Regions from separate parts of the Streptomyces sp. NPDC053513 genome, predicted to be linked through region 3. Evidence: riboswitches for the same ligand, from Rfam matches in the RefSeq annotation. Region 3 holds a riboswitch; each other region holds the start of a gene.
What was found. A riboswitch is a leader RNA that binds a small molecule or an ion and turns the genes downstream of it on or off. The one in region 3 is predicted to bind cyclic di-AMP.
Positions count from the first base shown of each region.

Region 1 (6,844 bases), on a different contig from region 3:
ATCCTGCTCGGGCCGCTCGTCGGGGTGGCCCTGACGGGGGTGTCGTTCCGGCTGACGTGCGTGGTCGCGGCGGTGCTGTTCGCCGGCCTGACCCTCGTACAGCTCCGGCATCTGCCCGTACGGGTCTCCGAAGCGCCCAGGGAACGACGGGGGCAGTTCCGCACGGTGCTCTCCCACCGCACCTTCTGGCTCTTCTCGCTCGCCATGACCGGCTCGTACGTGCTGTCCTTCCAGGTCTATCTGGCGCTGCCGCTCGCGGCGGGCGGCACGGGCGTGACGACCGCGCTGTTCGTGGTCTCGGCGCTCGTCGCGCTCGCAGGGCAGCTGCGGATCACGGCCTGGACCCGGCGCCGGCTCAGCCGGGAGCGGTGTCTCGTCCTCGGGCTCGCGCTGATGGGCGGGGCCTTCCTCGTCCCGGCCGTCCTGGGTCGGGGGCCGGTGGGTCTGCTGCTGTGCGCGGCGGTTCTGGCCGTCGCGAACGCGGTGCTCTACCCGTACGAGATGGACACGCTCGTCGCCCTGTCCCGGGGACGCTGGGTGGCCACCCACTACGGGCTCTACAACACGGTGTGCGGGATCGGGATCACCCTCGGGAACCTGGGGACCGGCGCGCTCCTCGACGTCACCGGCTGGTCGGCGGCGCCGTGGCTCGCGCTGTGCGCGGTGGGCCTGGGGTGCGCGGCGGCGACGGCGCTCCTCGCCCGGGGCGGGCGGCTCGCGGCCGGCTGACCCCGTACGCCACTCGGCCCCGTGGGGGTCGCCGCCGCGGGCGGCGGCGGCCACTCTGGGAGGGCGCGGTGCGGACGGACCGCGGCCGGGGTCGGACCGGGCAGGAGAGCACAGGTGGGGAACCCCCTAGGAGCGGCGGGCGGAGGACGGCGGGGCGGCGGGGACCGTCCCGAGTACGGCGGTGCCCGGCGGTTCATCCGGGCGCTGCCCCCGCTGGTCATCGTGGGTGGGGTCGCCTTCGACCTGGCGACCCCGCCCGCGTACACGGCGTCGCCGCTCTTCTCCGCCGCCCCGCTGATCGCCGCGCCCTTCTTCTCGATGCTGACCACCCTCCTCACCGGGATCGGCGCCGTCCTCGCCTCCGTGGGGCTGCACCTCTACAACGGCACCGCCGACGAGGTCCCCGCCCTCACCGAGACCCTGACCGTGCTCACCGTCTCCGTGCTCGCCCTCCTCATCAACCGGGTCGTGCGCCGCAGCGGCGAGCGGCTCGCCTCGGCACGGGTCATCGCCGAGACCGCGCAGAAGGCGGTGCTGCCGACGCCCGCCGAGCGGATCGGCGGGCTGCAGTGCGCGGCGCGGTACGAGGCGGCGCAGGCCGACGCGTTCATCGGCGGCGACCTGTTCGCCGTCCAGGACACCCCGCACGGGGTGCGGCTCGTGGTCGGGGACGTCCGGGGCAAGGGGCTGGACGCGGTCGAGGCCGTCGCCGTCGTCATCGGGGCCTTCCGGGAGGCGGCCGAGCAGGAGCGGACCCTGGAGGGCGTGGCACAGCGCCTGGAACGGGCCCTGGCCCGGGAGGGCACCCGCCGGCACGGTCTCGACGCCTTCGAGGGGTTCACCACGGCCGTCCTGGCCGAGATCCCGCGCACCGACGGGAGCGGGACCTTCGGCGGTTTCGTACGGGTCGTCAACCGGGGGCACCCGCCGCCGCTGATGCTGCACGCCGACGGGCGGCTGGAGTCGCTGGAGCCGGGCGAGGCGGCGCTGCCGCTCGGCATGGGCGACCTGGCGGCGTGGCCGGACCGGGCGGAGGCGCGGCCGTTCCCGCCGGGCGCGACGCTGCTCTTCTACACGGACGGCCTCTCGGAGGCGCGGAACGCGCACGGCGTCTTCTACGATCCGGCGGCGCGGCTCGCCGGGCGGATCTTCCCGGGGCCCGAGGAACTGCTCGACGCGCTCGTGGACGACGTACGGCTCCACACGGGCGGCGGGTCGACGGACGACATGGCGCTGCTCGCGGTGAGCCGCCCGGCGACGGGGCAGCCCGAACGGCGCCGGACGATGCCGGTGGTGCCGCCGGGCGGGCCCGGTCACCGGGCGTAGTCGAGGGGTGTCACTGAGATAACAATTGACATAACGTCAGGTCGCGAGGGTTTCGCCCCGCCCCCCTTATGCCTCTCTGAAGGGGGGTCAACTCGGGCGATACACCATCAATTCAATGAATGATCAAGGGGAACGGCTTGGAATCGGGACCCCCTGTCTATTAACGTTCGATAACGCAGCGCGGTCGTCCCAGCCGTCGCAAGAGGCGGCACCGTGCGCACGCGCCGAATCCTGAAAAGGAACCGGGGAACCACCACTTGGGGTGAATCGGGCCCCTTCGCACCCGTGCGAACCACGCACGCGCGCGGTCGAGCCCGTAGGAGACCTTCCTGCTCCGAACCCGTCAGCTAACCCGGTAGGCGAGAAGGAAGGAAAGGAGCGCGCCCCCGTGGCGTCCAACACCCCCGCACCCGAAGCCCCCTTCGACGCGTTCGGTGGCGGTGCGGGCCCCGCCGCCGCCTCCGACACCGAGTGGAACCCCACCGAGGGCTCCCTCCGCGCCGAGAGCCGCTCCGGCGGCCGGCACCGGGTCGTCAAGCAGCGCTCCAACTTCGCCCGCTCCTCCACCGTCCTCGGCGTCGGCGTCATCGCGGCCGTCGGTGCGGGCGGCCTCGCCACCGCGCAGGAGAAGCCCCCGGTCGCCATATCGCTGCCGGACCTCCCCGACCTGGACCTGCCGGACGCCCACGACCTCCCCGGCGTCGGCGACCTCCTCCCCGAGGAGCACAGCGCGCCCGTCGCCGCGGACCGCGTCAACCCGAACCCGCTCACCGCCGCCGCCTACACCACCGCGGCCGACGAGCGCACCGAGCAGACCGCCGCCCCCGCCGCGGGCGAGGCCCTGCGCGCCCGCATCCTCCAGCAGGCCGAGCAGCAGCAGGCCTCCGCCGACGCCGCCGAGAAGGCCGCCGCGGAGAAGGCCGCGGCCGAGAAGGCCGCCGCGGAGGCCAAGGCCAAGGAGGCCGCCGCGGAGAAGGCGGCCGCCGAGGCGAAGGCGAAGGCCGAGGCGGAAGCCAAGGCCAAGGCGGAAGCGGAGGCCAAGGCGAAGGCCGAGGCCGAGCGCCTCGCCCAGCTCGCCGCCAGCTACTCGCTGCCGGTCTCCTCGTACACCCTCACCGCCACCTACATGCAGTCCGGCTCGATGTGGTCCTCCGGCTACCACACCGGCCTCGACTTCGCCGCCCCCACCGGCACCCCGCTCAAGGCGGTCCACGGCGCGACCGTCAAGTCGGCGGGCTGGTCCGGCTCCTACGGCTACCGGATCGTCCTGGAGCTGGAGGACGGCACCGAGATCTGGTACTGCCACCTCTCGTCCATGCTGGTCAGCGCCGGCCAGACCGTCTCCACCGGCGAGACCGTCGGCCGCGTCGGCGCCACCGGCAACGTCACCGGCGCCCACCTCCACATGGAGGTCCACACGGCCGGCGGCGACGGCATCGACCCGGCGTCCTGGCTCCGCTCCAAGGGCCTGAGCCTCTAGCCACCCCACGGAATAGGCCCGGCGGCGGGGACGGTTGATCCACTCATGACCTCTCTCCGCCGACTGGGCACCTCCGACCTGCACGTCTTCCCCGTGGCCCTGGGGGGCAACGTCTTCGGCTGGACCGCCGACGAAGCGCAGTCCTTCGCCGTCCTCGACGCCTACGCCGCCGCCGGCGGCAACTTCGTCGACTCCGCCGACGTCTACTCCGCCTGGGCCGAGGGCAACGAGGGCGGCGAGTCCGAGACCGTCATCGGCCGCTGGCTCGCCTCCCGGGGCAACCGCTCCGACATCGTCGTCGCCACCAAGGTCGGCGCCCACCCCCGCTTCAAGGGACTCTCCGCCACCACCATCAAGGCCGCCGCCGAGGAGTCGCTCCGCCGCCTCGGCACCGACCACATCGACCTCTACTACACCCACTTCGACGACGAGTCCGTCCCCGTCGAGGAGATCGTCACCGCCCTCGACCAGCTGGTGAGGGACGGCAAGGTGCGCGCCGTCGCCGCCTCCAACATCTCCCCCGAGCGGCTGCGCGCCTCCCTCGACTTCGCCGAGGCCGAGGGCCTCACCCGGTACGTCGCCCTCCAGCCGCACTACAACCTGGTCTCGCGCGACACCTACGAGGGCCCGCTCCTGGAGACCGTCGAGCACGCCGGGCTCTCCGCCGTCCCGTACTACGGACTCGCCGCCGGCTTCCTCACCGGCAAGTACCGCCCCGGCGCCGACGTCGACAGCGTCCGCTCCGCCGGCGCCGCCAAGCACCTGGACACCGAGCGCGGCCGGGCCGTCCTCGCCGCCCTCGACACGGTCGCCGGGGCGCACGGGACGGAGCTCGCCACCGTCGCCCTCGCCTGGCTCGCCTCCCGCCCCACCGTCGCCGCGCCGATCGCCTCGGCCCGCACGGTCGAACAGCTCCCGGCCCTGGTCGCGGCGGCGGACCTGACGCTGACGGAGACCGAACTGGCCCTCCTGACGGAAGCCTCCGCGCTCTAGCTCCGGTACGGGTTGTAGCCGTCGTAGTCCAGGTACTGCGGCGGCGCCCAGGCCCGGCCCGTCGCCCGGGCCGCGTACGTGAGGGCCGGGGAGGCGACCTCGCGGCGCTGCCACAGATGGTGCAGCAGCTCCTGCTCCCGGGCCGGGAAGTCGGGCCCCGCCGTGCCGCGCCGGGCCCGGTCCCGCAGGAACGCGAGGGTCGTCGCGAAGGACTCGTACTCGCCGACCGCCCGCGCGGCCGACGGCCCGTACGTCCGGGCGGCGAACGAGCGGGCCACCTGCCGGGCGCGCATCGAGGACAGCGCGAGCGGCTCGGCGGGCGCGAGCCAGCCGGCCGCCGCGTACGCCGGGAGCACCCCGGATATCGTGCGCAGCTCGCGCTGCCGGCTCCACACCGCCAGCCAGGTCAGCAGGCCGAAGGCCGGGACCATGAGCGCCCCGTACACCGCGTAGAAGACCAGCGGGCCGCCGAAGGTGGCCGAGCCGTTCCAGGCGGAGTGCAGGCCCATGGCGAGCAGCAGCCCCGCCAGGGGCAGCAGCACCCGGCGCAGCCGCTTCCCGCGCGGCGCGAGGGCGGCGAAGCCGAAGCCGATGCCGGTGAGCACGGTGAACAGCGGATGCGCGAACGGCGACATCACGGCCCGTACGAAGAAGGTCGCGGCGGTCACCGAACCGATCCCCGAGGAACCGAACTCCTGGTCCTCGCCGAAGGCGTTCCCCAGGTAGAGGATGTTCTCGGTGAAGGCGAAGCCGGTCGCGGTGAAACCGGCGACCACGACCCCGTCGACGAGCCCGCCGAAGTCCCGCCGCCGGAAGAGGAAGAGCAACAGGATCGCCGCCGCCTTCGCGCTCTCCTCCACCACCGGGGCGACGAGGGTGGCCCCGAGGGTGTCGGCGGAGTCCGGATCGGCCGTGGCGGTGGCGATCCAGCGGACCGCGAAGGAGTTCGCCAGGATCGCGACGAGCGCGGCGGCGAAGGCGCCCCAGGCGAAGGCGAACAGCATGTTCTTCCAGGGCCCCGGCTCCACCCGGTCGAGCCAGCGGAACGCCGACAGCAGCAGAGGTACGGGAAGCACGGCCAGACCCAGACCCACGAGGAAGCCCTGCGTGCCGGTCTGCTCGCGGACCAGCGCCAGGATGACCAGGGCGCAGAGCGCGAGCAGCGTCACGAGGGTGATCGCGCGGACCAGCCGGCTGCGCCAGAAGGCCCGGCGGGGCCGGTAGCGCCACTGGGAACGGTCGGCGGCGGCGGGGAAGGCCGGCTCCTCGGTGTCCCGGTGCGGGACGGGAGCGGCGTCCGGCGGGGCGCCGGTGGCGAAGTTCGACACGTGAGCGACCCTAACGACCCGCACCGACACCGGCGACGGAGTCAGGCCCTCTCCTCTGCTTCCCCCGCTTCCTCTACTTCCTCCGGAAGAGCAGGTCGTGCACGACGTGCCCCTTGTCGAGCCCCTGCCCCTCGAAGCGGGTGAGGGGACGGAAGTCGGGGCGCGGCGCGTAGCCGCCGTCGGCCTGGGTGTTCTCGTAGTCCGGATGCGCGGAGAGCACCTCGAGCATCTGCTCGGCGTACTCCTCCCAGTCCGTGGCGCAGTGCAGCACGGCCCCGGACTTCATCCGCGGCGCCAGGAGGCTGAGGAACTCCGGCTGGATGAGCCGCCGCTTGTGGTGGCGCGCCTTGGGCCACGGGTCCGGGAAGTAGACCCGGCAGCCGTCGAGGGAGGCGTCCTGGAGCATCTCGCGCAGCAGGATGACCGCGTCGCCGTTGGCGACCCGGACGTTGGTCAGGCCGTTCCGGTCCGCGAGGCCGAGCAGATTGCCCTGGCCCGGGGTGTGCACGTCCACGGCGAGGATGCCGGTGCCGGGATCGGCGGCCGCCATCTGGGCGGTGGCCTCGCCCATGCCGAAGCCGATCTCCAGGACGACGGGCAGCCCGCCGAACATCTCGTCGAGATCGAGAACCCGCTTGCCGTCGATGTCGAGGCCCCAGTCGGGCCAGCGCTTCAGCATGGCCTCGGCCTGCCCGTACGTGACACGGCTGCGGCGCGGCTGGAAACTGCGGATCCGCCGCTCGTGGTGGGCCCCGGCGGGGTCGGGCATGGGCCCCTCGCCGGGGGCGAACATCCGACTGCCCCGCCGCGCGACGGGCTGTGCGGGGTCGGCGACGGGCTGCGGGCCGTTCTCAATCTGCTCAGACACAATGCGCCCGATTCTACGGCGCCCCGCCCCGAGGGGCCTCTCCACCGGAACCCCCTCCACCCCGGGCCCCCGTGGAACGACCGCCCGCAACGGGGCGGGCGGGCTACACGTGGGCCAGGG
Region 1 covers NZ_JBITXP010000002.1:18,861-25,704, reverse strand. The annotation lists gene ACIGW4_RS03250 (MFS transporter) at 1-729, shown strand, start outside; gene ACIGW4_RS03245 (PP2C family protein-serine/threonine phosphatase) at 844-2,055, shown strand; cyclic di-AMP (ydaO/yuaA leader) riboswitch at 2,268-2,432, shown strand; gene ACIGW4_RS03240 (M23 family metallopeptidase) at 2,444-3,535, shown strand; gene ACIGW4_RS03235 (aldo/keto reductase) at 3,581-4,528, shown strand; gene ACIGW4_RS03230 (PrsW family intramembrane metalloprotease) at 4,525-5,856, opposite strand; gene trmB (tRNA (guanosine(46)-N7)-methyltransferase TrmB) at 5,930-6,649, opposite strand; gene lhgO (L-2-hydroxyglutarate oxidase) at 6,828-6,844, opposite strand, start outside.
Region 1: linked by a shared signal. The riboswitch ahead of ACIGW4_RS03240 (M23 family metallopeptidase) and the one ahead of ACIGW4_RS19425 (LysM peptidoglycan-binding domain-containing protein) in region 3 are both predicted to bind cyclic di-AMP.

Region 2 (6,844 bases), on a different contig from region 3:
ACCCGGCTGCCGGACCTGCGACTCGCCGCCGATCCGGCCGAACTCCGGTGGCGCGGTGGGCTCATCATGCGCGGTTTGCGCACGCTTCCGGTGGAGTTCTCCCCTTCCGTACCGGTCCCGCCCACTGATGCGCCATCAGAAATGTGATCTTCGTGTGATCGTGGCGCCATCGACTTGTGACGGACGTTCGAATGCGGCTACGTTTCCCGGCAGTCTCAGCCGTCACGCGAAAGGCGCTCCTATGCGTTCCGGGAACGGACGACACCGTCGCCCCCGTCAGGCCCCCGCCATCGTCGTCGCCGCGGGCGTGACCGGATCCGCCATGGCACTGCCGTTGCTCGCCACCGGATCCGCCTCCGCCGCCGACGCCGCCACCTGGGACCGGGTCGCCGAGTGCGAGTCCGGTGGCCAGTGGAGCGCCAACTTCGGCAACGGGATGTACGGCGGCCTCCAGTTCACCCAGGACAGCTGGGAGCGGAACGGCGGCCTCGCGTACGCGCCCAGCCCCGACCTGGCCAGCCGCGCCCAGCAGATCGCGGTGGCCGAGAAGGCGCTCGCCAAGGGCAGCGACGAGTGGGCCACCTGCGCGCCGATCGCCGGCCTGACCAACGACGGCAAGGCCACCGGGGTGAACCCCGGCCCCACCGTCGTCCCGACGGCGCCCACCGGCCCCCTGCCCGAGTCCGACCGCACCGCCGGCACGCCCGCGGCCCCCTCGGCCGCCGGGAAGGCGGGCCGGTCCGCCGCGTCCGCGACCCCCTCCGCGCCGGCCGCTCCGGCGACCTCCGCCACGCCGACCTCGCCGGCCACGTCCACCGCGCCCGCCACGCCGACGGCCCCGGGCACTCCCGACGCGTCCGTTACGCCCGGTACGCCGGATTCGTCCGACACGCCGAAGACTGACGCCCCGTCGACCGCGCCCGGCACCGGCAAGCACCGCGGCGAGGCCGCCCCGGAGGAATCCGGCAAGGCGGACAGCTCGCCCGAATCGGGTCGACACGCTTCGAGTGCGGACAAGGTGGGGGAAAAGGTCGAGGCCACGCCCGCCACTGACGAGGCGAAGGATTCGGGCACAACGGACAGTCAGAACACTTCGGGTGAATACACCGTGCGTCCGGGCGACAGTCTGTCTGGCATTGCGCAGGAGAACGAACTCCCCGGGGGCTGGACCGCCCTCTACGACGCCAACCGGCAGACGGTGGGCACCGATCCGAACCTCATCCTGCCTGGTCAGAGCCTTGACCTGACGGTGGGTTCGACGACAGCGGCCGGTTAGTTCGAGGGCTTATGTCCGGTTCTGGGCAAGTGAGACATGAGTCTCTTCGCCCCAACTGGCGTGTCGCGTCCGCAAACTTTGCTTCCGTCACCTCTCACCTGCGCAAACACCGCCCGCCGGAGGGCGAACAGGGGCGATTTTTCCTCGATGTGCCTCTTTGAACTTCCGGCGGGTCTGTGTCTACGGTCTTCATCGCTCGCCACCGCGGGCCCCGTCGACCGAAACGCCGAATCCTGCCGTCGGTCGATGGGAACAGTCGTCGCGCAAGCGCCGAAGGCAGGAGTGGGGGACCCAAGGTAAGTGCCGGGCCCGGCCGTTGAGACAGACGGCCGACGACCGGCTTGGGGTGAAGCCGCGTGCAAGGACACGCGGCCGGGCAACTTTCCGGCCCGAACCCGACAGCTCACCTCACAGGCGTCGGTGAGGAGAATCCCCATGCTGTTTTCCGCCAAGGGCAAACACCGTCGTCCCTCCAAGGCCGGCCAGGTCGCCGCGCTCGTCGGCGTCACCGGCATCGCCGTCGCCGCCCCGCTGATGACCGCGGGCACCGCCTCGGCCGCCACCTCCGCCGAGTGGGACGCCGTCGCCCAGTGCGAGTCCGGCGGCAACTGGGCCATCAACACCGGCAACGGCTTCTACGGCGGCCTGCAGTTCACCAACTCCACCTGGGCCGCCTTCGGTGGCACCGCCTACGCCCCGCGCGCCGACCTGGCGTCGAAGTCCCAGCAGATCGCCGTCGCCGAGAAGGTCCTCGCGGGCCAGGGCAAGGGCGCGTGGCCGAGCTGCGGCGTCGGCCTCTCCGGTGCCTCCTACGACGGCGGCGCCGCCGAGAGCGCTCCGCAGCAGCAGGCCGAGCCCCAGCAGGCCGCCCCGCAGCAGGCCGCCCCGAAGCAGCAGGAGCGTCGCGCCGAGCAGCCGACCACCCGCAGCGAGCAGCGCAAGGCCCCCAAGACCGTCACCACCCCGACCGGTGAGAAGGTCAAGAAGGGCGACGGCGAGTACAAGGTCGTCACCGGCGACACCCTCAGCAAGATCGCCCAGGCGCACGGCGTCAAGGGCGGCTGGGCCAAGCTCTTCGAGCTGAACAAGGACGTCGTCCAGGACGCCGACCTCATCTACCCGGGTCAGCAGCTCCACCTGAAGTGAGTCCGGCGGCCCGCGTGAGTCCGGCGGCTCACGCGGCCCCGACGACCCTCCCGCGGTGACCACCCCGGTCCGGCGTGCCTCTCCCCCGTGCGCGCCGGACCGGGGTTCCCTGTTTCCGGGGGCTCCGCGGTTACTGTCCAGTAGATCTGGGGTCCTTCGTCCCGGGATGCATGCCCTTGGGTCCTTTTTCGTCCCAGCGGGCGGGCGCCCGACCGACCGGAGCCCCCGAGCCGGTTAGGCTCTTGTCGCAAGGCCAAGCGACCCTGCACCGACCTTGCGTCACATCCAGCGTCACATCCCAGAAGGAGATGCTCGTGCCGTCCATCGACGTCGTCGTAGCCCGGGAAATCCTGGACTCCCGAGGCAACCCCACGGTCGAGGTCGAGGTCGGCCTCGACGACGGCAGCACCGGCCGTGCTGCCGTTCCGTCCGGTGCCTCCACCGGTGCCTTCGAGGCCATCGAGCTCCGCGACGGTGACCCCAACCGTTACCAGGGCAAGGGTGTCGAGAAGGCCGTCCTCGCCGTCATCGAGCAGATCGGCCCGGAGCTCGTCGGCTACGACGCCACTGAGCAGCGCCTGATCGACCAGGCCATGTTCGACCTGGACGCGACCGAGAACAAGGGCTCGCTCGGCGCCAACGCCATCCTCGGCGTCTCCCTCGCCGTCGCGCACGCCGCCTCCGAGGCCAGCGACCTCCCGCTCTTCCGCTACCTGGGCGGCCCGAACGCGCACCTGCTGCCCGTTCCGATGATGAACATCCTCAACGGCGGTTCGCACGCGGACTCCAACGTGGACATCCAGGAGTTCATGATCGCCCCGATCGGCGCGGAGTCCTTCTCCGAGGCCCTCCGCTGGGGTGCGGAGATCTACCACACCCTCAAGGGCGTCCTGAAGCGCAAGGGCCTCTCCACCGGCCTCGGCGACGAGGGCGGCTTCGCCCCGAACCTGGAGTCGAACCGCGCCGCCCTCGACCTCATCGTCGAGGCCATCAAGGAGGCCGGCTACACCCCGGGCACCGACGTCGCGCTCGCCCTCGACGTCGCCGCGTCCGAGTTCTACAAGGACGGCTCGTACGAGTTCGAGGGCAAGTCCCGCTCGGCCGCCGAGATGACCGAGTACTACGCCGAGCTGGTCGCCGCGTACCCGCTGGTCTCCATCGAGGACCCGCTGTTCGAGGACGACTGGGACGGCTGGAAGGTCATCACCGACAAGCTGGGCGACAAGGTCCAGATCGTCGGCGACGACCTCTTCGTCACCAACCCGGAGCGCCTGGCCCGCGGCATCGAGGAGGGCACCGCCAACGCCCTCCTGGTCAAGGTCAACCAGATCGGTTCGCTGACCGAGACCCTCGACGCCGTCGAGCTCGCCCAGCGCAACGGCTTCAAGTGCATGATGTCCCACCGCTCCGGCGAGACCGAGGACGTCACCATCGCCGACCTCGCCGTCGCCGTGAACTGCGGTCAGATCAAGACCGGCGCCCCGGCCCGCTCGGACCGCGTCGCCAAGTACAACCAGCTGCTGCGCATCGAGGAGATCCTCGACGACGCCGCGGTGTACGCCGGCCGCAGCGCGTTCCCGCGCTTCAAGGGCTGACACCCACGCTCATCCGTACGTCCCCGTACTCGGTCCCGTACCGTGTGCGGGGACGTACGCGTGAACAGGGGAGGCGACACGACATGGCCGCGAAGGACCGGGACCGGTTCTCGACCGCGACCCGGATCAGACTGCTCGGCGAGCAGACCGCCGCCCGTGTCTACCGCTCCCAGACCCGCCGTCAGGCCCGCCGCTCCCGGCTCACCGGCCGCGCGGCCTTCCTCGCCCTCGTGGTCTGCTCCCTCGTCGTGGCGCTCGCCTATCCGATGCGGAGCTACGTCTCCCAGCAGGGCGAGATCGCCGAGCAGGAGCGCAAGGCCGCCGAGGCCGCCCGGCGGGTCGAGGAGCTGAAGGACGAGAAGGCCCGCCTCCAGGACCCGGCCTACGTCCGCCGCCTCGCCCGCGAGCACCTCCACTACGTGATGCCCGGCGAGACCGGCTTCACCGTGAACGACCCCGACGCGGAGCGACGGCCCCGCGCCGACCAGGGAGCGGCCGACCGCCCCTGGTACGACAACCTCTGGGACGGCGTCGACCACGCCGACCGCCCGTAACGACCTGACGAGCAAGGCAGACATGGAAACGCCCCCTCCGCAGACCGAACGCACCGAGCCCACCGACACGGACGTCGCCGCCTTCGAGCTCCAGCTCGGCCGCCCGCCCCGCGGCCTGCGCGCCATCGCGCACCGCTGCCCGTGCGGCAACCCGGACGTCGTCGAGACCGCGCCCCGGCTCCCCGACGGCACGCCGTTCCCCACCACGTACTACCTGACCTGCCCCCGGGCGGCCTCGGCCATCGGCACCCTGGAGGCCAACGGGGTCATGAAGGAGATGCAGTCCCGGCTCGCCACCGACCCGGAGCTGGCCGCCGCCTACCGGGCCGCGCACGAGGACTACATCGCCCGCCGCGACGCCATCGAGGTCCTGGAGGGCTTCCCGAGCGCCGGCGGGATGCCGGACCGGGTCAAGTGCCTGCACGTCCTCGTCGGCCACTCGCTGGTCGCCGGCCCGGGCGTGAACCCGTTCGGCGACGAGGCGCTCGCGATGCTGCCGGAGTGGTGGGCGAAGGGCCCCTGCGTGAACCCGTGCACGGACGAAGGGAAGTCCTCGGAATGACCCGGGTCGCCGGAATCGACTGCGGTACGAACTCCATCCGCCTCCTCGTCGCCGACGTCCACCCGGAGACCGGCGAGCTGATCGAGCTGGACCGGCGGATGACCATCGTCCGGCTCGGCCAGGGCGTCGACAAGACGGGCCGGCTCGCCCCCGAGGCCCTGGAGCGGACCTTCGCGGCCTGCCGCGAGTACGCGGAGGTCATCAGGGAACTGGGCGCCGAGCGGCTCCGCTTCGTCGCCACCTCCGCCTCCCGCGACGCCGAGAACCGCGCGGACTTCGTGAACGGGGTCGTGGAGATCCTGGGCGTCGAGCCCGAGGTCATCACCGGCGACCAGGAGGCCGAGTTCTCCTTCACCGGCGCCACCGGCGAGCTGCACGGGGACGACCGGCGCCTCGTCGTCGACATCGGCGGCGGCTCCACCGAGTTCGTGGTCGGCAACAAGCACGTCGAGGCCGCCCGCTCCGTCGACATCGGCTGCGTCCGGCTCACCGAGCGGCACGTCCGCCACGACCCGCCGACCGCCGAGGAGGTCGCCGCGATCCGCGCCGACGTCCGTGCCGCGCTCGACCTGGCCGCCGAGGCCGTGCCGATCGACACGGCGGAGACCCTCGTCGGACTCGCCGGCTCCGTCACCACGGTCGCCGCGATCGCCCTCGGGCTCCCCGAGTACGACTCCGAGAAGGTCCACCACTCCCGGATCTCCGCCGAGCAGGTCGCCGAGGTGACCGAGCGGCTCCTCGCCTCCACCCACGACGAGCGGGCCGCGATCCCCGTCGTCCATCCCGGCCGGGTCGACGTGATCATCGCCGGGGCGCTCGTCCTGCGGGAGATCGTGGAGCGCGTCGGGGCCCGCGAGGTCGTCGTCAGCGAGCACGACATTCTCGATGGGATCGCCCTATCCGTCGCATAGTGGGCGCCTATCGAGCCCTCCGGCGACACCCCGTCGGAAAAGGTTCGTGAAGTTCTTCACAAGGAAAAGGGCCCCGTGGGCACCCGAGGAAGGTCTTTAGGCCCTCCGAGGGGTACCCCGGGGCCCTTTCGCAGGTGCGGAGGCCGATTCGCTCGATGTTTCCATCGTGTGAAGCAGTGCTCCGCTTCAGCGTTAACGGAGGCTCTCCAGGCCAGTTCACGGGGGGTGAACAACGTTCGCCAGTGCACCCCGGTTCCTTTGCAGGACCATGACGTGGATCACGTGGGCGGCGGAGTGTAGCAGAGGTCTCCCCGAAGCTTGTGAAGGGGCGCACGAGCACCCCCCTCCGGAGGGGTGGATACTCGATCCCATGAGCACCACGGAGCGTCCCAGGATCCTCGTAGTAGGCGGCGGGTACGTAGGCCTGTACGCAGCTCGGCGCATCCTCAAGAAGATGCGCTACGCGGAGGCGACCGTCACGGTCGTCGACCCGCGGTCGTACATGACCTACCAGCCCTTCCTCCCCGAAGCCGCCGCCGGCAGCATCTCCCCGCGTCACGTCGTCGTCCCGCTGCGACGCGTCGTCCGCGGAGCCGAGGTGCTCACCGGCCGGGTCACCACCATCGACCAGGACCGCAAGGTCGCCACGATCGCGCCGCTCGTCGGCGAGGCGTACGAGCTGCCGTTCGACTACCTGGTCATCTCGATGGGCGCGGTCTCGCGCACCTTCCCGATCCCCGGCCTCGCCGAGCAGGGCATCGGCATGAAGGGCATCGAGGAGGCCATCGGCCTGCGCAACC
Region 2 covers NZ_JBITXP010000012.1:172,235-179,078, forward strand. The annotation lists gene ACIGW4_RS22215 (cytochrome P450) at 1-147, shown strand, start outside; gene ACIGW4_RS22220 (transglycosylase family protein) at 323-1,276, shown strand; cyclic di-AMP (ydaO/yuaA leader) riboswitch at 1,535-1,708, shown strand; gene ACIGW4_RS22225 (transglycosylase family protein) at 1,712-2,422, shown strand; gene eno (phosphopyruvate hydratase) at 2,731-4,017, shown strand; gene ACIGW4_RS22235 (septum formation initiator family protein) at 4,101-4,571, shown strand; gene ACIGW4_RS22240 (DUF501 domain-containing protein) at 4,594-5,133, shown strand; gene ACIGW4_RS22245 (Ppx/GppA phosphatase family protein) at 5,130-6,044, shown strand; gene ACIGW4_RS22250 (NAD(P)/FAD-dependent oxidoreductase) at 6,415-6,844, shown strand, end outside.
Region 2: linked by a shared signal. The riboswitch ahead of ACIGW4_RS22225 (transglycosylase family protein) and the one ahead of ACIGW4_RS19425 (LysM peptidoglycan-binding domain-containing protein) in region 3 are both predicted to bind cyclic di-AMP.

Region 3 (6,844 bases):
TTCCGCGTAGGCGAGGGCCATGAACCAGGAGGTGCCGCAGCCGATCACCGCGACTCGTTCGCCGCGGCGGGGCAGGGCCGCGACGTGCTGGGACAGGGTGCGGGCCGCCTGGCGCCAGGTCGCCGGCTGGGAGGCGATCTCCACGGCGGTGCGGGTGGTGGTCATGCCGATCTCCTTGCAAGAAGAGTGCGCGGTGATGATGGAAGATGCTTGAAGATAGGCCTATTCAAGCAGAAACATGCATCCTCTTTCCAGGTCCCGCGCCTGTCGGCGGCTAGAATCGGACGCGCGCACGAGCGGGGTGGTCATGCGGTCGTGGCCCCGACGGAGGGAGGGACCCATGTCCAAGCACGAGCGGTGGAACACGCTCCTCGAACTGCTGGCGGCCTCGGGGAAGCTGGAGGTGGAGGAGGCGGCGTCCGCGCTCGACGTCTCCGCCGCCACGATCCGCCGGGACCTCGACGAGCTGGCCGAGCAGCAGTTGCTGGTGCGGACGCGGGGCGGGGCGGTCGTGCACGGCGTCTCGTACGAGCTGCCGCTGCGGTACAAGTCGACGCGGCACGCGCCGGAGAAGCGGCGGATCGCGGAGGCGGTGGCGGATCTGGTCGCGCCCGGCGAGGTCGTCGGGCTCAACGGGGGCACGACGACGACGGAGGTCGCGCGGGCGCTCGCGCTGCGGTTCGCGAGCGGGCGCCCCGAGACCCCTGGAGCGGCCGTGCCCACGGGGCCCGCCCTGACCGTGGTGACCAATGCGCTCAACATCGCGGGCGAGCTGGCGGTGCGCCCCCAGATCAAGATCGTCACCACCGGGGGTGTCGCCCGCCCCCAGACCTACGAGCTGGTGGGTCCGCTGACGGTCGGGGTACTCAACGAGGTCGTGCTCGACGTGGTGGTGCTCGGTGTCGACGGGGTCGACGCCGAGCTGGGAGTGATGGCGCACCAGGAGGACGAGGCGAGCATCAGCCGGCTCTTCGCGGAGCGGGCGAGCCGGGTCGTCGTGGTGACCGACTCCTCGAAGATGGGCCGCAGGGCGTTCGCGCGGATCTGCGGCCTGGACCGGATCGACACGCTCGTGACCGACACCGGCATCACCCCGGAGACCATGGCGCAGCTCGTCGAGGCCGGGGTGAAGGTCCTCACCGTCTGACGCGCCGTCCGAGCCCGACACCTCGCCCGTCACCTGGCCATGGGCCCGGCGCCCGACCCGCCGCTCCGACATCCGGCTCACCGGCCTGACGCCCGGCTCATCGGCCTGACACCGGACCCACTGTCCGACACCGGGCTCACTGGTCCGACACTCGACCCATTGGTCTGATGTCGAACCAATTACCAGCTTGGTGCCTCCGGTCCCGCGGGTATTCATCGATTAATTACCGCACGGCTGTATACCTTTAAGCTCCCCTCCCCCATCATGTCTCCGACGTGCCGCTGGGGCACGCCGTGACAGGAGGGGCGAGGCATGATTCCCATCAGCCGCAGGGGGTTCGTCGGGATCGGCGCGGGGCTCATGGCGGGAGCCGCGCTTCCGCCGGTCCGGGCGTCCGCCGCCGCGAGCGCCGCGACCGGCACCCTCGCCGACGTCAAGCACGTGGTGGTCCTCATGCAGGAGAACCGCAGTTTCGACCACTACTTCGGCACCCTGAAGGGCGTACGGGGCTTCGGCGACCGCGCCGCCGGCAACCTGCCCGGCGGCTGGGGCACGTTCAACCAGCCCAACTGGGGCGGCCGCCAGTACCCCTGGAAGCTCAGCGACACCCCGCCGGCCGGCGGGGTCGACGGCGAGACCCTCGCGCAGTGCAACGGCGACCTGCCGCACAGCTGGACCTCGCAGCACGCCGCCTGGAACAAGGGGCGCCTCGACAACTGGGTCACGGGCGTGGGCAACACCCGGACGCTCGGTCACCTCGACCGCGGGGACATCCCGTTCCACTACGCGCTCGCCGACCACTACACGATCTGCGACGCGTACTTCTGCTCGACCCTGAGCGCCACGGGCCCCAACCGCACGTTCCTGTGGAGCGGCAAGATCGACGCCTCCAGCAAGGACGGCGGCGACGAGTCGGGCCTCACCTGGGAGACCTACGCCGAGGCGCTCCAGCGCGCCGGGGTGAGCTGGAAGGTCTACCAGAACGCCCAGGACAACTACGGCGACAACGGCCTCGCGTACTTCAAGAAGTTCACCGACGCGCGGCCCGGGGACCCGCTGTACGACCGGGGCATGGGCTCGGTCCCGAAGGTGACCGGTTCGACGCCGGACGACATCGCCGCGGCGATCCGCGCCGACGTCGTCGCGGGGACCCTGCCGCAGGTCTCCTGGGTGGTGGCGAGCGAGGCCTTCTCCGAGCACCCGTACGCCCCTCCGGGGGACGGCGCCCACTTCGTCGACCTCGTCTACCGCGCGCTCGCCGCGAATCCCGAGGTGTTCGACTCGACCGTCCTCTTCCTCAACTACGACGAGAACGACGGCTTCTTCGACCACGTGCCGCCGCCGGTCGCACCGCCCGGCACGCCCGGCGAGTACCTCGACGGCGTGCCGATCGGCCTGGGCTTCCGCGTCCCGATGATTGTCATGTCCCCGTGGACCCGGGGTGGTTGGGTGAGCTCCGAGGTCTTCGACCACACCTCGGTGCTGCGCTTCATGGAGAGCTGGACGGCGGCGCTCGGCACCCCCGCCGCCTGCCCCCACATCAGCGCCTGGCGGCGGAAGGTCACCGGCGACCTGACCGGGGTCTTCGACTTCGCCCACCCGGTGTACGGAGTGCCCTCCGGCCTTCCGTCCACGGCGAAGGTGATCGGACAGGCCACCTGCGGCCCGCTGCCGAACCCGGCACCGCAGAACAACGCGCTGCCCGCCCAGGAGTCCGGCACCCGGTCGGCGCGCGCCCTGCCGTACCAGGTGAACGGCAACCTCGACCGCTTCGAGTTCGGCGCCGCGGGCAAGATCCTCGCCTGGTTCTCCATGACCAACCAGGGCGCGGAGGCCAAGCGGTCGGCGCACTTCTCGATCCACCCGCACCAGTACCGGGACACCGCCGCCTGGCAGTACACCGTCGACCCCGGCGGCACGGCCACCGACTACTTCAACATCGGCCTCGGCTCCGGTTCGGGGAAGTACGACATCTCGATGATGGGCCCGAACCGCTTCCTGCGCCGCTTCATCGGGGACGCCTCCAAAGCCGGCAAGGACGTCGAGGTGGCGGCCCGGTTCGCGCCCGAGGCGGGGACGGGCAGGACGGCCCTGTGGTTCAGGATGACGAACGCCTCGGCCGGGCCCGTCACCTTCACGATCCGCTCGAACGCCTACCGCTCGGACGGGCCGTGGACGTACACGGTGCCGGCGAACTCCAGCCGCGAGGACTTCTTCAACGCGGTGGCGTACAACGGCGGCTGGTACGACTTCACGATCCTCGCCGACATCGACGGGAGCTGGTCGCGCCGGTACACCGGCCACATCGAGACCGGAGCCCCGAGCGTCAGCGGCTGACCCCCTCCCGCATGCCGGGCGGCGCGGCCTCCGGTCCGCCGCCGTCCGGCACCGGGCGGCGCGGCGTCAGCGGCCGGCGTGCGCGGCGCGGCGGACCGTGGCGTCGAGGAGCGCCACCGCGTCGGCTCCGGTGCGGCCGGGGGCCCGGTTCCACGGCCCGATCAGCCCCTGCCACCCGCGCGACCGCAGTTCGGTCATGATCCAGGCGGCCGCCTCGTTCATGGTGTCGGCGCTGCCGTAGCCGAGCCGGTGGGCGGCGAGGAGGGCCCCGCAGACGCACCGGGCGCCGCGCGCGTCACGCAGCTTGTACGGGGCGTTCTGCCAGCCCCACTCCGTCAGCACCAGGCGTGCGTAGCCGAGGTGGACCGAGGGGCGGAGCTCGGTCTGGCCGATGCGGCGCCAGGTGTGCAGCCGGTCCGGCAGCACGGCTCCGAGCCGTCCCGGGATGCGGCGCTCGGCGGGGAGCTCCGGGGGCAGGGCGGCCAGGGCGTCGGCCACGAGCCGCTCCACCGGCACGCTGAGCAGCGCCCGCCAGCCCTCCTCCGGCGGCGACTCCCGGGGGGTGGTCCAGTCCGTGACGATCCGCTGCCAGGTGGCGCTCTCGAAGAGGGCTGCCGCCTCGCGGTCGAGGGCATCGGGGCTGAGCAGGGCGGAGGAAGGCGGCATGGGGGACTCCTGAGTCGACTCCCCTCATCTTTCAGGATGGAATGTCTGTTTTGTGGCTTTCACCCTCACACGGAGAGTCGCCCGCCCCCACCCCCTCGACGAACACCCCACCATATGAATTACCACCTCATTTACCCATGAAGGGAATTACGCACCAAATAGGACATTGCGCTTCGAGTGACACGACTCACTCGCACGACTCGACGGCCTGGCGCCCCTCTCCCCCACCCCGTACCGCGCAAGGAAGTTCACCCCCCTCCCGGACGGCATCGATCTTGAATTGACCGAATTCCGTGATCCATTTCCGGATATCAGAGACCCCCTCCCCTTGTTATCCGTCGCATTACTGGCCTACGGTCACCTCCATTCGAGCGGAACGCCCAATCCTGCCGCCGCTCGGTAAACCTCCCTTTTCACCCGACGGCAGGAGCGGGGGACCCACGAATACGCCGGTCCGGAATCCGGAACGGCTCGGGGTGAAGCCGCGTGCGCGCGGCCGGACATCTCCCGTCCGAACCCGACAGCTCACCCCGCAGGCGCCGGAGAGGAAACCGTCATGCCTGCTCACGGTAAGCACCGCCGCCCCCGCCGCAGCCCCGTCTCCCGGGGCCTCGCCCTGGTCGGCACGGGTGGCGCCGCTCTCACCCTGCCGCTCGTCGCCCCGGCCGTCGCCGGCGCCGCGCCCGTGGCCGGCGCCCCGGAGATCGCCGCCCAGTCCCTCGCCGCCCCCGCCGCGCACACCACCGCCAAGGCCCCCGCCGCCCCGGCCGCCGCGCACACGTACACCGTCGTGAGGGGCGACTCGCTTTCCCTGATCGCCCACAAGAAGGGAATTCAGGGGGGCTGGAAGAGCCTTTACCGTGCCAACAAGAGCGTCGTGGGTGACAACCCGTCACTCATTCGCCCCGGCCTCGAACTGACGATTCGTCGGGATTCCGCCAAGGCCGCCCCCGCGCAGGCGAAGGCGAAGAAGTCCGCCACGACCGAACGGGCGAGCCGCTCCGAGCGCCGGCCGGCCGCTCCCGCCGTCGCCACCGGTACGGGCGCCTCCGCCGCGCAGGCCGTCCCGGCCGTCGCCGCCGCGCCCGCCGCCGGCAAGGCGGCCCCCGCCGCCGCCACGAACTACGCCGACAACCTCGACGGCTGGATCCGGGAGTCCCTGGCCATCATGGGCCAGCACGGCATCCCCGGCTCCTACGACGGGATCTACCGCAACGTCATGCGCGAGTCGTCCGGAAACCCCCAGGCCATCAACCTCTGGGACTCCAACGCGGTCGCCGGCACCCCCTCCAAGGGCCTGCTCCAGGTCATCGAGCCGACCTTCCTCGCCTACCACGTGCCCGGCACCTCCATGGACCTGTTCGACCCGGTCGCCAACATCACCGCCGCCTGCAACTACGCGGCCGACCGCTACGGCTCCATCGACAACGTCAACTCGGCGTACTGACCCTCTGCCGCCGGAAGTGTTCGGCGAACCAGGAGGTGGCGAGGTCCGCCACCTCCTCCAGGGCGCCCGGCTCCTCGAAGAGGTGGCCGGCGCCCCCCACCACGGCGAGCCGGTTCTCGCAGCGCAGCAGGGCCAGGGCCCGCCGGTTGAGGTCCAGGACCATCGCGTCCGCGCCACCCACCACCAGGAGCGTCGGGGCGCGCACCCCGGCCAGGCGGTCGGCCGCGAGGTCCGGCCGGCCGCCGCGCGAGACGACGGCGCTCACGGCTGACGCGGGGTCGGCGGCCGCCCACAACGCGGCGGCCGCGCCCGTGCTCGCGCCGAAGTATCCGAGCGGGAGTCCCGCGCCCTCGCTTCTCCCGCCCAGCCACTCCGTGGCCCCGGCCAGCCGCTCGGCGAGGAGCGGGGTGTCGAAGACACGCTCCCGGTCTCCCGCCTCCTCCTCGGTCAGCAGGTCGAAGAGGAGGGTCCCCAGGCCCGCCCGGTTGAGCACCCCGGCGACCGCCCGGTTCCGGGGGCTGTGGCGGCTGCTGCCGCTGCCGTGGGCGAACAGGACGATGCCGCCGGCGTCCTCGGGCACCGCGAGCCGTCCGCCGAGGGTGACCCCGGAGACCGGGATCCGTACGTCCGTGCCCTGCGCGCCGGGGTTCCGCGCGGCTCTGCTCCGGTCCAGGCAGGCGATGACCTCGGCGTCCGGTGTCTGCGAGAAGTCCTGGTAGAACTGCCCGATCGCGAAGAAGAGGTCCGGCGTGTGCACGCTGACGGCCTCGTCGGCATCGCCGCCCACGCGGGTCGTCCATCCCCGCGGTGCCACCGGGACGGCGAGGACGATCCGGGCGGCGCCCCGGGCCCGGACCACCCGGCAGGCCGCCAGCGCCGTGGCCCCCGTCGCCAGCCCGTCGTCGACCACGACGACCGTCCGCCCGTCCAGGGGCACGGAGGGCCGGCTGCCCCGGTAACGGCGGGCGCGCTGGTCGAGCTCCGCGTGCTCGCGCTCCTCCACCGCGGCGAGGTCGTGGTCGCTCACACGGGTCTCGCGGAGCACCCGCTCGTTGAGCACCCGCACGCCTCCCTCGCCGAGCGCCCCCATCGCGAGCTCCGGCTGGTGCGGCACGCCGAGCTTCCGTACGAGACAGATGTCGAGCGGTGCGTCGAGGGCCTCGGCGACCTCCGCCGCCACCGGCACACCGCCCCGCGGAAGCCCGAGGACCACGACGTCATGGCCCTTGAGGTGGTCGAGCCGGGCG
Region 3 covers NZ_JBITXP010000010.1:98,803-105,646, reverse strand. The annotation lists gene ACIGW4_RS19445 (SIS domain-containing protein) at 1-165, opposite strand, end outside; gene ACIGW4_RS19440 (DeoR/GlpR family DNA-binding transcription regulator) at 341-1,147, shown strand; gene ACIGW4_RS19435 (phosphocholine-specific phospholipase C) at 1,460-3,484, shown strand; gene ACIGW4_RS19430 (hypothetical protein) at 3,551-4,150, opposite strand; cyclic di-AMP (ydaO/yuaA leader) riboswitch at 4,518-4,702, shown strand; gene ACIGW4_RS19425 (LysM peptidoglycan-binding domain-containing protein) at 4,707-5,597, shown strand; gene ACIGW4_RS19420 (phosphoribosyltransferase family protein) at 5,581-6,844, opposite strand, start outside.